Regions from separate parts of the Mesorhizobium sp. M0802 genome, predicted to be linked through region 3. Evidence: riboswitches for the same ligand, from Rfam matches in the RefSeq annotation. Region 3 holds a riboswitch; each other region holds the start of a gene.
What was found. A riboswitch is a leader RNA that binds a small molecule or an ion and turns the genes downstream of it on or off. The one in region 3 is predicted to bind cobalamin.
Positions count from the first base shown of each region.

Region 1: another riboswitch for cobalamin. It lies ahead of NKI10_RS07105 (CbtB domain-containing protein); the one in region 3 lies ahead of NKI10_RS05840 (aromatic ring-hydroxylating oxygenase subunit alpha).
Region 2: another riboswitch for cobalamin. It lies ahead of metE (5-methyltetrahydropteroyltriglutamate--homocysteine S-methyltransferase); the one in region 3 lies ahead of NKI10_RS05840 (aromatic ring-hydroxylating oxygenase subunit alpha).

Region 1 covers NZ_JAMYOY010000003.1:250,463-254,668, forward strand. The annotation lists gene cobO (cob(I)yrinic acid a,c-diamide adenosyltransferase) at 1-260, opposite strand, end outside; gene cobU (bifunctional adenosylcobinamide kinase/adenosylcobinamide-phosphate guanylyltransferase) at 262-774, opposite strand; gene NKI10_RS07100 (CbtA family protein) at 767-1,570, opposite strand; gene NKI10_RS07105 (CbtB domain-containing protein) at 1,586-1,765, opposite strand; cobalamin riboswitch at 1,802-1,997, opposite strand; gene NKI10_RS07110 (gamma-glutamylcyclotransferase) at 2,065-2,757, opposite strand; gene NKI10_RS07115 (aromatic ring-hydroxylating oxygenase subunit alpha) at 2,894-4,069, shown strand; partial or broken gene NKI10_RS07120 (MFS transporter) at 4,077-4,206, opposite strand, start outside.
Region 2 covers NZ_JAMYOY010000029.1:15,446-19,651, forward strand. The annotation lists gene metK (methionine adenosyltransferase) at 1-486, shown strand, start outside; gene NKI10_RS28445 (adenosine kinase) at 596-1,588, shown strand; cobalamin riboswitch at 1,901-2,101, shown strand; gene metE (5-methyltetrahydropteroyltriglutamate--homocysteine S-methyltransferase) at 2,193-4,206, shown strand, end outside.
Region 3 covers NZ_JAMYOY010000002.1:560,442-564,647, forward strand. The annotation lists gene NKI10_RS05835 (FAD-binding oxidoreductase) at 78-1,178, opposite strand; gene NKI10_RS05840 (aromatic ring-hydroxylating oxygenase subunit alpha) at 1,216-2,463, opposite strand; cobalamin riboswitch at 2,581-2,782, opposite strand; gene NKI10_RS05845 (DUF680 domain-containing protein) at 3,283-3,489, shown strand; gene NKI10_RS05850 (DUF680 domain-containing protein) at 3,557-3,760, shown strand; gene NKI10_RS05855 (DUF680 domain-containing protein) at 3,832-4,065, shown strand; gene NKI10_RS05860 (ABC transporter ATP-binding protein) at 4,139-4,206, opposite strand, start outside.

The sequences.
Region 1 (4,206 bases), on a different contig from region 3:
CCAAACGCCGCGAAGGCATCCTTCTCGCCGGTGTGCCATTTGCCCTTGATGAACTGGACGATTCCGACGCGCTTGCCATAGCCGAGCATGCGTAGCGCCAGCCCGAAGGCAGCCGTGGTCTTGCCCTTGCCGGGTCCGGTGTTGACGATCAGCAGCCCCTTCTCGACCGTCTTTTCCGCGACCTCGGCGTCCTGCACCGCCTTGCGCTTGGCCATCTTGGCGCGATGGCGCTCTTCGTCTTTTGCGTCGATATCGGTCATCTCATTTCACCTTGAGCGGCAGCCCCGCCACCATCAGAAGCACCATATCAGCTACCACCGCGATCTGCTGGTTGAGCCTGCCGGCGGCATCGCGGAACCGGCGTGCCAGCGCATTGTCGGGCACAATGCCTTGTCCGACTTCGTTGGAGACCACGAACCACGGCCCGCGCGGCCGCGAAAGCACATCGGCCAGCCGCCGGCACTCCCCCTCTAGATCATGATCGGCCAGCATATAATTGGTCAGCCAAAGCGTCAGGCAGTCGACAAGCACCGGCTGGTTGTCCGGCAATGCCTCGAGCGCACCTGCAAGATCAAGCGGAGCATCGATGGTCGCCCATCCCTCGCCGCGGCGCGAGCGGTGTTGCGCGATGCGCTCGCGCATTTCGCCGTCATAGGCTTGCGCGGTGGCGATATAGGCCCATGGCGGCGGCAACGCCGTCGCCAAAGTTTCGGCATGCGCGCTCTTGCCGGAGCGCGCACCGCCGATGATGAAGGTCAAACTGCGATCAGGCAAAGCTGTCGCGCAGGCTGGTCGCGGTGCCGGTGAAGCGCGAGTGCACTATGCCGACAACTGCGCCGAGCACCAGCCAGAACACCAGATTGGTCAGCGTCACCGCCACCACGAACTGATGATGCAGGCCCTCCGGGATCGGCGTTACGAAACTGTCAGGCTGCGGCGCGCCGACAATATGCGGGGCGACGATCAGGACGACGGCGAGCACGGTCAGGGGCGCCGACGTGCGGAAGGTGATAAGGGCAAGGCCGATCGCGGTTGCCATCACCGTTGCCCACCACCAGATCTGGCGCTGTATGAGATCGGCCGCCGGCATTGCCGGCAGTTCCGGCGGCAGGCCGAGTCCCGGCGCCAGCGTGAACACGGCAAAGCCCGCCAGACCCCAGAACACGCCCTGGCGCCAGCTGCCGATGCCGCCGGCGAACTCGGAAACCGCCACCAGGACCAGCGCGAAGCCGATGCCGGTGACGATATTGGCGACGACACTGAAGGCGAAACGCTCGAGGCCGTCGGCCGGCGCCCAGCCTTCGTCCTCCGCCGGCGCGGCTGCTTCAGCCGGGGCTGCGCTGCTCACGGCATTTTCCGCCGGCGCGGCGGTGCTCATGGCATTGGTGTCCGCAGCGTTGGCGGTCGGCGCCGCGGCATGCTGATGCTCATGGCCGCCACCAGCCTTTTCGTAGACCTCCGCCTTGAGGATCAGCGGCACGGTGGCGTAGGCCTGCATGCAGGCGAGAGCGACACCGGCCACGAGCCCTGCGATCGCCGCGATGAACACGACGTTGCGAAACAGGTTCATGATGTCAGATCCTCGTCAGTGGCAGGGAAACGCCATCGAATGGCGATAGTCGTGCGCCGCATTGTGGACCGCATCGATATGCGAGAAACCGACAACGCCGACGACGAAAATGCCCAGAAACGCGCTAAGCACGAGCTGCATGAAGCGCGACTGCGAGGAGACGGAAGCGCCGAGAGAGACGGAAGCGGTATTCATATCTTGTCCTTTCGCCCTCCACCCGAGGGCATCGAAGTCAGTTCCCTGTCGCCGGCAGGTCTCCTGGCTCGCGGATCAGCGCCCTTCCCCACCTTCCCGAGGAAAAAATCCTCAGTGGCTTGGAGAGGACTACCGCACACAGTTGCGGGGGCAGCCACGGCATTGGGCAACAAGTCAGCCCTCACCGCATTCCCTCTTGGTCCCTAACGGAACCGACGACATGCATGACTATAGGCTGAAACGGCCGCATCCGGCAAACCAAATTCCGCCGGCCAACAGCGCGAATGCGCCATGCGGCGTTACGGGTTCAACGCGGTGATCCGCTCGGCAACCAGCCGCTGCAGCCGCCACAGATGGCGATCGTGAATGCCGCGCTCTTCAAGGTTTTTCACCGTGTTGTAGAGATAGTCGGCGCCCGACCCCCAGTGCCCGCAGGACGTGGCCAGCCTTTCGACGACCTTGCCCTCGTCGAGCGGGCCGGAATAGGTCAGGCCGTTGCGGTTGATGACGAAGGCCAATGCCCTGAGCGGTCCGGCCTCGCTTGCAAGCTTCAGCATGCGCGGCCGGTAGCTTGTCGGCTTCAGCGTGACTTCGCGCCGGAAAAGCCGGCCCAACTGCTCGCGCCGGTTATTGTCGGTCAGCCGAAAGGCGACGCCCTTGCATTGTCCGCCACGGTCCAGCGCCATCATCAGGCCGGGGCTGTCCTTGGTGCCGCGCCAGCGCGTCATGTTCATGCAAAAGGACCGATGCCAGCCGCGCGCCAAGGCAACGCGGTCCTCGACATAATCTATTTCCGGTTTCCAGATCAGCGATCCATAGCCGAACAGCCATAGCGGTTCGCTGTCCGGGAGTTCGACCTGCAATTCATCCAGCAGCGCGTCATAGTCGGCTTCATCGAGATGCATCGCGTCCGGATCCGGCCCGGGGTCCCTGATCTCGCGCCAGCAGCGCGCGACCAGCTCCGGCGTAAGCGACATCTGTCGTGCGGCCACGTTCCGAATCCCCCCAATTTCCGAATGTCCCATGTCCACGACATGATTATGCGCCGCGCCTGCAACCGGCAATGCGGCACTCTGATTGACAAACGATTTGCCGGGGTGTCGGCTGACGCTTCATAGGAAGCCAGCCATGCATCCCAACCCGAGCGAGCGCAACCCCTATAACGGCCTGAGCCGGGCCGAACCGACGCTACCGTCATCGGCCTATTGGGATAGCGAGGCTTACCAGCGCGATCTCGACGCCATCTGGTACAAAAGCTGGCTGCTCGTCTGCCGCGAGGCCGATCTTGCCCAGCCTTTGGCATTCAGGACATTCCGCGTCGGCACGCAGGCAATCGTCGTGCTGCGCGACGAGACCGGCGAGTTGCGCGCCTTCCACAACACGTGCCGGCATCGCGGCTCGCAGCTTTGCCAGGAAAGCGAGGGCCGGCTGAAAGCGCGGCTCATCACTTGCCCCTACCACGCCTGGTCCTACTCGCTGCGCGGCGATCTCGTGCGCGTTCCCTCGAAATCTCTGCCCGAAGGTTTCGACAAGGCCGATCATTCGCTCTACCGGGTGGCGCTGTCGGTGTGGCGCGGCTTTGTCTTTGTGAACCTTCAGCAGGCGACGGCCGGCTCCGCCGAGACCTCCTTCGATCCCGCATCCGGCGACCTCGCCAACTGGCCGCTGGAAACGCTGGTATCAGGCCATGTCCTGCGCAAGGTGATGAACTGCAACTGGAAAATCTTCTGGGAGAACTTCAACGAGTGCCTGCATTGCCCAGGCGTCCACAAGGACCTGTCTCGGCTGGTGCCGATATACGGCCGCGGCCTGATGAGCCGGCACGACGACCCCGACTGGGTCCGCCATGCCGACAATGACGCGCCGGAGTTTTCGGGTGGCCTGCGCGCCGGCGCCGAGACCTGGTCGCGCGACGGACATGCCCATGGCCCGGTCTTCCCGGGCCTGACGCCGGCCGAGCGTGCGGCCGGACAGACCTATGCCACCAGCCTGCCCTCGATGTTCATCGTCGGCCATGTCGATTATGTCAGGACGGTGCGACTGATGCCGCTCGGTCCCGAACAGACCGAACTCACCGCCGAGTGGCTGTTCGCGCCCGAGGCGCTTGCCGAGACCGACATCGACAATGTCGTCGCCTTCGGCACCCAGGTGCTGGAGGAGGATGCCGCGATCTGTGAGATCAATCAGAAAGGCCTGCGCTCGATGCGCCACCAGGCCGGCGTTCTGATGCCGGAGGAGTACGATCTGCACCGCTTCCACAACTGGGTGCGCGAGCGGCATGCAGCGCTTGAGGCAACCGCCTGATCGGCGACTAAAGCGACTTCGGCAAATAGCGCCAGGTGATAAAGCCGCAAACAGCGGCCAGAATGCCCAGCGTCACGAACACCGAGCCGAGGCCGAAAAACGCCAGCACCACCGAATAGACCAGCGGCGGCGTCAGC
Region 2 (4,206 bases), on a different contig from region 3:
ACGGGGCGGTTCGTAGTCGGCGGGCCGCGCGGCGACTGCGGTCTCACTGGACGCAAGATCATCGTCGATTCCTATGGCGGGATGGGTCGTCATGGTGGCGGCGCCTTCTCGGGCAAGGACCCGTCCAAGGTTGACCGCTCGGCTGCCTATGCAGCCCGCTATGTCGCAAAGAACATCGTCGCTAGCGGACTTGCGGACGTGTGCGAGGTGCAGCTTGCTTACGCAATCGGCGTGGCCAGTCCGGTTTCCGTCATGGTCAACACGTTCGGGACAGCCAGGGTTGAGGAAAGCAGGATCGAGCGCCTCATTCTTGAGTTGTTCGATCTCAGACCGAAAGGCATTATCAAGATGCTTGATCTCTTACGCCCTATATATCGCAATACAGCGACCTATGGCCATTTCGGCCGTGAAGAGCCTGATTTCACCTGGGAGAAGACAGACAGGGCGGACGAATTGCGTCGCGAGGCAGGACTCGCCGCCCCGTGAGAAGCCGCCGGCGAACGGATTGGCAAGCGGAAAGCCCATTTCCACCGGGCAGACCCGCGCCTGGCAGGCGTGGCGAGAAGCCGGCTCGGGTTTTTTGGCGGAGACATTGATGCCGGATTATGACGTGCTTTGCATCGGCAATGCCATTGTCGACATCATCGCCCAGTGCGACGAGGCATTCCTCGAGATCAACGGCATCATCAAGGGCGCGATGAACCTGATCGACACGCGCCGCGCCGAACTGCTCTACAGCCGCATGGGCCCGGCGATCGAGGCCTCCGGCGGCAGTGCCGGCAACACGGCGGCGGGCGTAGCCAGCTTCGGCGGACGCGCCGCCTTCTTCGGCAAGGTCTCCAACGATGCGCTGGGCGAAATCTATGCGCACGATATCCATGCACAGGGTGTCGCCTTCGACACCAGGCCGCTCAAGGGCGAGCCGCCGACGGCGCGCTCTATGATCTTCGTCACGCCCGACGGCGAGCGCTCGATGAACACCTATCTCGGCGCCTGCGTCGAGCTTGGCCCTGAGGATGTCGAGGCCGACAAGGCATCCGGCGCCAAGGTTACCTATTTCGAGGGCTATCTGTGGGATCCGCCGCGCGCCAAGGAGGCGATCCGGCAGACGGCGAAGCTCGCACACGAGGCCGGACGCGAAGTGTCGATGACGTTGTCGGATTCGTTCTGCGTCGACCGCTACCGGGACGAGTTCCTCGAGCTGATGCGCTCGGGCACTGTCGACATCGTCTTTGCCAACAGCCACGAGATCAAGTCGCTCTACCAGACAAAATCCTTCGACGAGGCGCTGGCGGCTATCCGCAAGGACTGCAAGATTGCCGCCGTCACCCGCTCCGAAAAAGGCTCAGTGATCGTGCGCGGCGACGAGACCGTCACCATCCAGGCGACGACGATCCGCGAACTGGTCGACACCACCGGCGCCGGCGACCTCTACGCCGCTGGCTTCCTCTACGGCTACACGACCGGACGCAGCCTGCAGGATTGCGGCGATCTCGGGTCGCTGGCAGCCGGGCTGGTGATCCAGCAGCTCGGGCCAAGGCCGCGGCAGAATTTGCGCCGCGAGGCGGAACGGGCTGGGTTGCTGTAGATGCGCGGGCAACTAACCAGCCGCCCTACTGACGCGATGACCGCAGTGGCGGAACTGTGTCAAAGCTCGCTGCGATCTTCTGCATTCTAACGACGTTGTCACGCGCTTGAAGTCTTGTCCGAAATCCTTCATGGGCGACCTGCGAGGGATGTCGCAGCCCGACAGGAATCCATTAGTTGGACAATGGTGGCAGCGCAGCAGCGCAGCCAATGGGCGACTGAATATTTCACAATGTTAGACAAGCGTAAAAGCGCGATCGCATAACGACATAAACATTTGGTTATGCGTCATTGACAGGAGAGCGGATTGTTGTGATTGTCTGCGTGTCGTGGTTCTTCGCGTGCGGCGCTGCCGCAGCGAAGCTAAGAGGGAAGCCGGTGCGATGCCGGCGCTGCCCCCGCAACTGTTAGCGGCGAGCCAATCCACTCATCTCACTGAGGCGAATACCCTCGGGAAGACGGGTAGAGGCTATGACCCCGCGAGCCAGAGACCTGCCACGGCGAATTACGTCCACGGGCGGGGTGTCTCGGTGGCCGCTGCAACCGGCGTGCCGGCCTGCTAGCGCCTTCCTTGTCACCGACGCCCCCAACCATCGGGGTATGACATGACTGTCTCTCAGCAAATTCCTGTAGCAACGCTCGGCGTGCCGCGCTTCGGTCGTCGGCGAGAACTGAAATTCGCCCTCGAAAGCTACTGGTCCGGAACATCGTCCGCTGGCGACCTTCTTGCGACGTCGAAGGCGCTCCGAGCCGCTAGCTGGGAAGAGCAGCGCGATCGCGGCGTGTCGAAAATCCCGTCGAACGACTTCTCGCTTTACGACCATGTGCTCGACACCGCAGCCATGGTCGGGGCCATTCCATCCCGGTACGGCTGGAATAGCGGCGAGGTCCCACTTGACATCTACTTCGCAATGGCGCGCGGCAACCAGGGTCAGACGGAGGATTGTGGACACGCTGGTCACCAGGAGGAGGCTCATGGACCTGGTGTAACCGCGATGGAAATGACCAAGTGGTTTGACACCAACTACCACTACATTGTGCCGGAACTCGATGATGATCAGACGTTCGCCCTCTCGTCATCGAAGCCGGTCGATTACTTCCTCGAGGCTAAAGCTCTCGGCATTCACACACGCCCAGTCATCCTTGGACCCATCACCTTCCTCAAGCTGGCGAAATCGCGTGCCGAAGGGTTCGGTCCCATCGCGCTCCTACCGCGGCTGCTGCCCGTTTACGAGCAAGTCCTGCAGAGGCTGAAGCTGTCGGGAGCCGACTGGGTGCAGATCGATGAGCCAGCGCTTGTCCTCGATCTGAACCCGAACGAACGAGCTGCGTTCGAATTCGCCTATGGCCAGCTGTCGAAAGCCGCGCCCGAGCTGAAGATCATGCTGGCTACGTATTTCGGGTCGCTGGGAGACAATCTCGAAACCGCGGTTTCTCTGCCCCTGGCCGGCCTGCATATTGATCTCGTGCGCGCTCCCGAGCAGCTGGAAACGGTGGGTCGGCTCGCTCCGAAGGATCTGGTGCTCTCGCTCGGCTTGATCGATGGCCGCAACGTCTGGCGTGCGAACCTGCCCGCCATTCTCGACCGCATCAAACCGATCGTCGCCGGCTGGCCCTTGGACCGCGTCGAAATCGCGCCTTCTTGCTCGATGCTGCATGTGCCGATTGACCTGCGCATGGAGACGGAACTCGAGGCCGACATCAGGTCGTGGCTCGCCTTCGCGGCCCAGAAGACCGACGAGCTGGTCTTGCTGGCCCGGGCCCTTTCCAAAGGCAGGGATGCGGTGGCAGCCGCGTTGAAAGCTTCTGCCGAGGCTGCCGCCACTCGCTTGACGTCCACGAAGATCCATGACCCGCTTGTTGAGGGGCGGATCGCCAGCATTGACCGTAGCATGAAACGACGAGAGAGCGCTTTTGGCGAGCGCTCCAGAGTCCAGGCCGGCACGCTCGGGCTGCCGCCGTTCCCGACGACGACAATCGGGTCCTTCCCGCAGACGCCGCAGGTACGCCGCGCGCGGTCCGCTCATGCGAAGGGCCAGCTCAGTTATGTCGACTACGAGATTTTCCTGAAGAAGGAGATCGAGTCAGCAATTCGTTGGCAGGAAGAGATCGGGCTGGACGTGCTGGTGCACGGTGAGTTCGAACGAAACGATATGGTACAGCATTTCGGCGAGCAGCTGTCCGGCTTCGCCTTCACTCAGCATGCCTGGGTGCAAAGCTATGGGTCGCGCTACGTGCGTCCCCCCATCATCTTCGGGGACGTATCGAGGCGCAATCCGATGACGGTGCGCTGGTGGCAATTCGCCCAGTCGCTTACGGAAAAGCCTGTGAAGGGAATGCTCACAGGCCCAGTGACCATTCTCAACTGGTCCTTTGTTCGAGACGACGTACCCCGCTCCGAAGCCTGCCGCCAGATCGCGCTCGCCATCCGCGACGAAGTGACGGATCTCGAAAGGTCCGGCGCAAGGATGATCCAGATCGATGAGGCCGCGTTTCGCGAAGGATTGCCACTGCGCCAATCTGACTGGAAAGCCTATCTCGACTGGGCTGTCGAATGCTTCCGGATCGCTTCAACGGGTGTAAAGGACGCGACTCGAATCCATACCCACATGTGCTATT
Region 3 (4,206 bases):
ACTCGGCCTATGCTTGGCAAGACAAAGACCCGCGAACACCGCCTGCGTCGGCGACCGTTGCGGCGAAGTCGACCGGCTCAAGCCTCGATTTCGAGCGCCGACAACGGTTTCGAGCAGCAGGCAAGGATGAAACCGTCATCGATCTCGTGGTCGAGGATGCCGCCATTGTGGCTCATCTCGACTTCGCCGGAGACCTTCTTCACCTTGCAGGTGCCGCACAGGCCGAACTCGCAGGCGGCGGGAATCCGCACGCCCGAGCTGCGCGCGGTCTGCAGCACGGTCTGGCCGGCGACGCAGCCGGCATCGACCTCCGAAAGCGAGAAGCGGATCGGCGTCACGGCTTCGACAGGTGCAGCGATGCCGTCCTCGACCGGGGAGGCAAACGGCGCCGGAATTTCCTCCATCACAGGCGCGGCAAAGCTCTCCTGATGGTATTTCGTCATGTCGAAGCCGGCGGCATCCAGCATGCCGCGCACGGCGCGCATGAACGGATCGGGGCCGCAGCAGAAGATTTCGCGCTCGCGGAAATCCGGAGCCAGCAAGGGCAGCCGGATCGCATCGATGCGCCCCATATGGCCGTACCAGCCTTCGCGGCTGGAACGTTCCTCGATCATGAAGCCGAGCGACAGGCCGGGCATATGGCCGCCGAGCAGTTCGAGTTCCTTGCGGAAGATGATCTCTTCGGCACGCCGCGCGCAGTTGACGAAACCGACATCGGTCCATGGCGCGCAGTCGTTCAGCCAGCGCAGCATCGACATCATCGGTGTCACGCCGGAGCCAGCCGAAATGAACAGATATTTGGCCGCCGGGTGGCTGTGCAACGAGAAGTCGCCCGCCGGTCCATAGGCCTTGACATGCGAGCCGGGCACCAGTTGGTCGAACATCCAGCGTGTGCCGATGCTGCCCGGTTGCGCCTTCACTGTCACCGCGATCGAAAACGGCCGCGATGGTGACGACGACAGCGTATAGGTGCGCATCAGCGGCCCGTCCGGTGTCGGCAGTTCCAGCGTCAGGAACTGGCCCGGCTTGTAGCGGAACCAGGTCTGGTTGTCGGAGCGGAAGGTGAAGGTCTTGACGTCAGGCGCCTCGTCGCTGACGCCGATCACTTCCAGCACCTGCAGCCTATCGTTCCACGGCGCCATCTGGTCGAGATGGCGATAGAGCCCAAGATCCGTCATCGCATTCATCCTCCGGTCCTTCTTCGCCTGCTCCAGCTCACGCGACGCTGCGCAGCGCCGGCCTGCCACCTTCGGCAAGGCGCGGGCCGATGAAGGCCGCGTACCATTCGACGAACTGGATCACGCCGCCCTCGTGCAGCTCCGAATAGGGGCCGGGCTCATAGGCCGGAGACAGGATGCCAAAGGCGTTTTCCTCGACGATGCGGCGGTCCTGGTCGTTGGTCTCGGTCCAGACATGGGTGAGCTCCTCAAGGTTGTAGTCGACCCCCTCGACCGCATCCTTGTGCACCAGCCACTTGGTCGTCACCGCGGTTTGCGTGGCGCTGATCGGCAGCACCCGGAAGGTGACCGCATGGTCGATCAGTATGTGGTTCCAGGTCGTCGGATAGTGGTAGTGCATCAAGGTGCCGATGCGGTCGGCGGCAACAGTGTCGGACAGGTTCTTCGTCACCGCGCGCTTTCCCGACATCGTGTAGCTGACGGCATCGCGCAGCAGCGGCGCGCGGGTGGCGCGGTATTGCCCGGCCGGATCGATGCGGAACTTGCTCGGCAGGCCCGCCGCCTCGCATTTCGCCCAGTGCGCCAGCATCTCCGGATCGCTGTCGGCGCCCTGCACGCCGGTCACCGTCGGCGCTTCGGGGAATGTCTTGCACAGCTCTGGATGATTGCCGGCGCAGTGATAGCATTCGCGGTTGTTTTCCCAGACCAGCTTCCAGTTGCCCTTCTCGATGATGGTGCTCTCGAAGGCGACCTTGGCTTCATTCAGCCCGTGCGGCTTGAGGTAGGGCTCTATCATGGCGCGCATCGGCGCAAAGTCGGCAGGTTCTTTTGCCAGGCAGATGAAGATATAGCCGCCGACGCTCTCGCAGGCGACGGGCTTCAGGCCGAACTGGCTCTTGTCGAAACCGTCGGCCATCTGGCGGGCAAACAGCAGCCGGCCGTCAAGCTCGTAGGTCCACTGGTGATAGGGGCAGACAAGCTTTGCCGCCATGCCCTTCTCAGTGTTGCAGACACGGCTGCCGCGATGGCGGCAGGAATTGTGAAAGGCGTTGATGTTGCCCTTCTGGTCGCGGACCAGCACCACCGGATAATCGCCGATCTGCACGGTGATATAGCTGCCGGGCTTCGGCAGTTCGCAATCATGGCCGATGAACAGCCAGTCGCGATACCAGATAAGCTCCATGTCGAGCTTGAAATAGTCCGGGTCGGTGTAGAAGGGCTGTTCCAGCGAAAAGCCTTGCTTGCGGCCGTTCAGGAGCCTCAGCATGTCGTTGCGCGTATCCATAGTTCTGTCCTCGTGGTTTAAGGACTGAACTTGGTGGTGATGGAGGAAGGATCGGACGCAGGCCGGCGCGGCGCCGGACATGCACTATCCACCTCTTGACCGCCCACCGCGATCAGTCGAGTCTATGCATCTCGGGCTGGTTTCCGGGCTCTGGAGTTGTCCTTGCGGACCATCGCGACACCTTCCCAGGCTCTTGCCCAGTGGTCTCCCGTTGCGACTTCAACTCCACCACCGTTGCGGGGGCAGCGCCGGATTCTGACCGGCTTCCCAATTCTCCGCTGCGTCGTCACGAAGCGGCACCTGAGATGCGATCATCTAATCACGGCAGCGATCGCGACGTCGGCATGAAAGCGACATCATATCCATGCGGCGCGACACGCGCGGCTTACGCCCCCCGCCCCCGGGTCAAAGAGCTGAGACGTTTCTTGCGACGCCATCATCGCCGTTTCGAATCGCTGCCGATCCAGTTCGATCGCGGGCAAAAATGGCTCAACGGTATCGAAAAGTTACTATTAGCAATCTCTAATCGAACCGAACGGTTCGTTTCTGTTGACAATGCGTGCAGGACAGTGTGAACGACGGCCCGGAAACCGACATCGGAGCGAACCACTCGGTTCGGCATAAGCGACTGAAAACAATGCGATAAATGACCATAGAGGAACTTCATGGCACAATTTCAAGGTGCAGGACCGTGGTCCACACGGAACAACTTCGTGATTGGAAACCAGCCTATGGCTTTCCCACATCGGGGCTGTCCGAACGACGCGAATTCCTCCCAAGACACGCCGCTAGACGGACAGACAAACTGGAGTACTAAAAATGAAAAAGATCATCCTCACTGCCGCAGCCGTTTTGGCGATCACCGGCAGCGCCTTCGCCGGTAGCGACAATTACGGTTCCAATGGTGCGAACCAGCCAGCCGTCTCGGTCGACAGCTCGTATACGGCTTCCATTCAGAAGCCGGCGCACGCTGACAAGCAGCCTGTCGTTCAGGGCGCCGACCGCGACCTCTACGGCAATCGCTGATCCCGACCAAAGAAGGGCGGCTAACCCGTCGCTCTCGGGATCCCAAAAAATTCAGGAGTATTTGAAAATGAAAAAGATCATCCTTGCTGCCGCCGCCGTTTTGGCCATCTCCGGCAGCGCTTTCGCCGGCAGCGACAACTACGGTTCGAACGGCGCCAACCAGCCTGCGATTACGTCGACCGATAGTGGCCATACGGCTTCGGTTGAGAAGTCGGCTCCAGCCGAGCAGGCGCCTGCCCACGGTGCCGACCGTAACCTTTTCGGCCGCTAAAAGCCGGTTTCCAGCACGTGGCGGGCTTATCCGCTGCAGCTGGCGGCATCAGAAAAATTCAGGAGACTAAAATGAAGAAGATCGTTCTTGCCACCGCAGCCGTTCTGGCTGTTTCGAGCGCTGCCTTTGCCGGCAGCGACAATTATGGCTCCAATGGCGCCAACCAGCCGGCCGCTGCCGTCGACACCACCCGCACTTCGTCGACCGGCACCAACTCGGCGGTCTACAAGCTGCTGAACTCGTCGGACGACCAACAGAAGTTCGTTCCTCAGAGCAGCGACAGGGATCGGTTCGGCAACAACTAACAGCCGAAGCTTAAAAAAAGAGCGGCGGGCCTAGCCCGCCGCTCTTTTTTCATGCCTGTACAACGCAGCTATCTCAAGCCGCCTTCACTTCCACCGGCTTGAGCGAGAAGGAGTGCCCATCGGCGTCGAAGATGTGCAGGT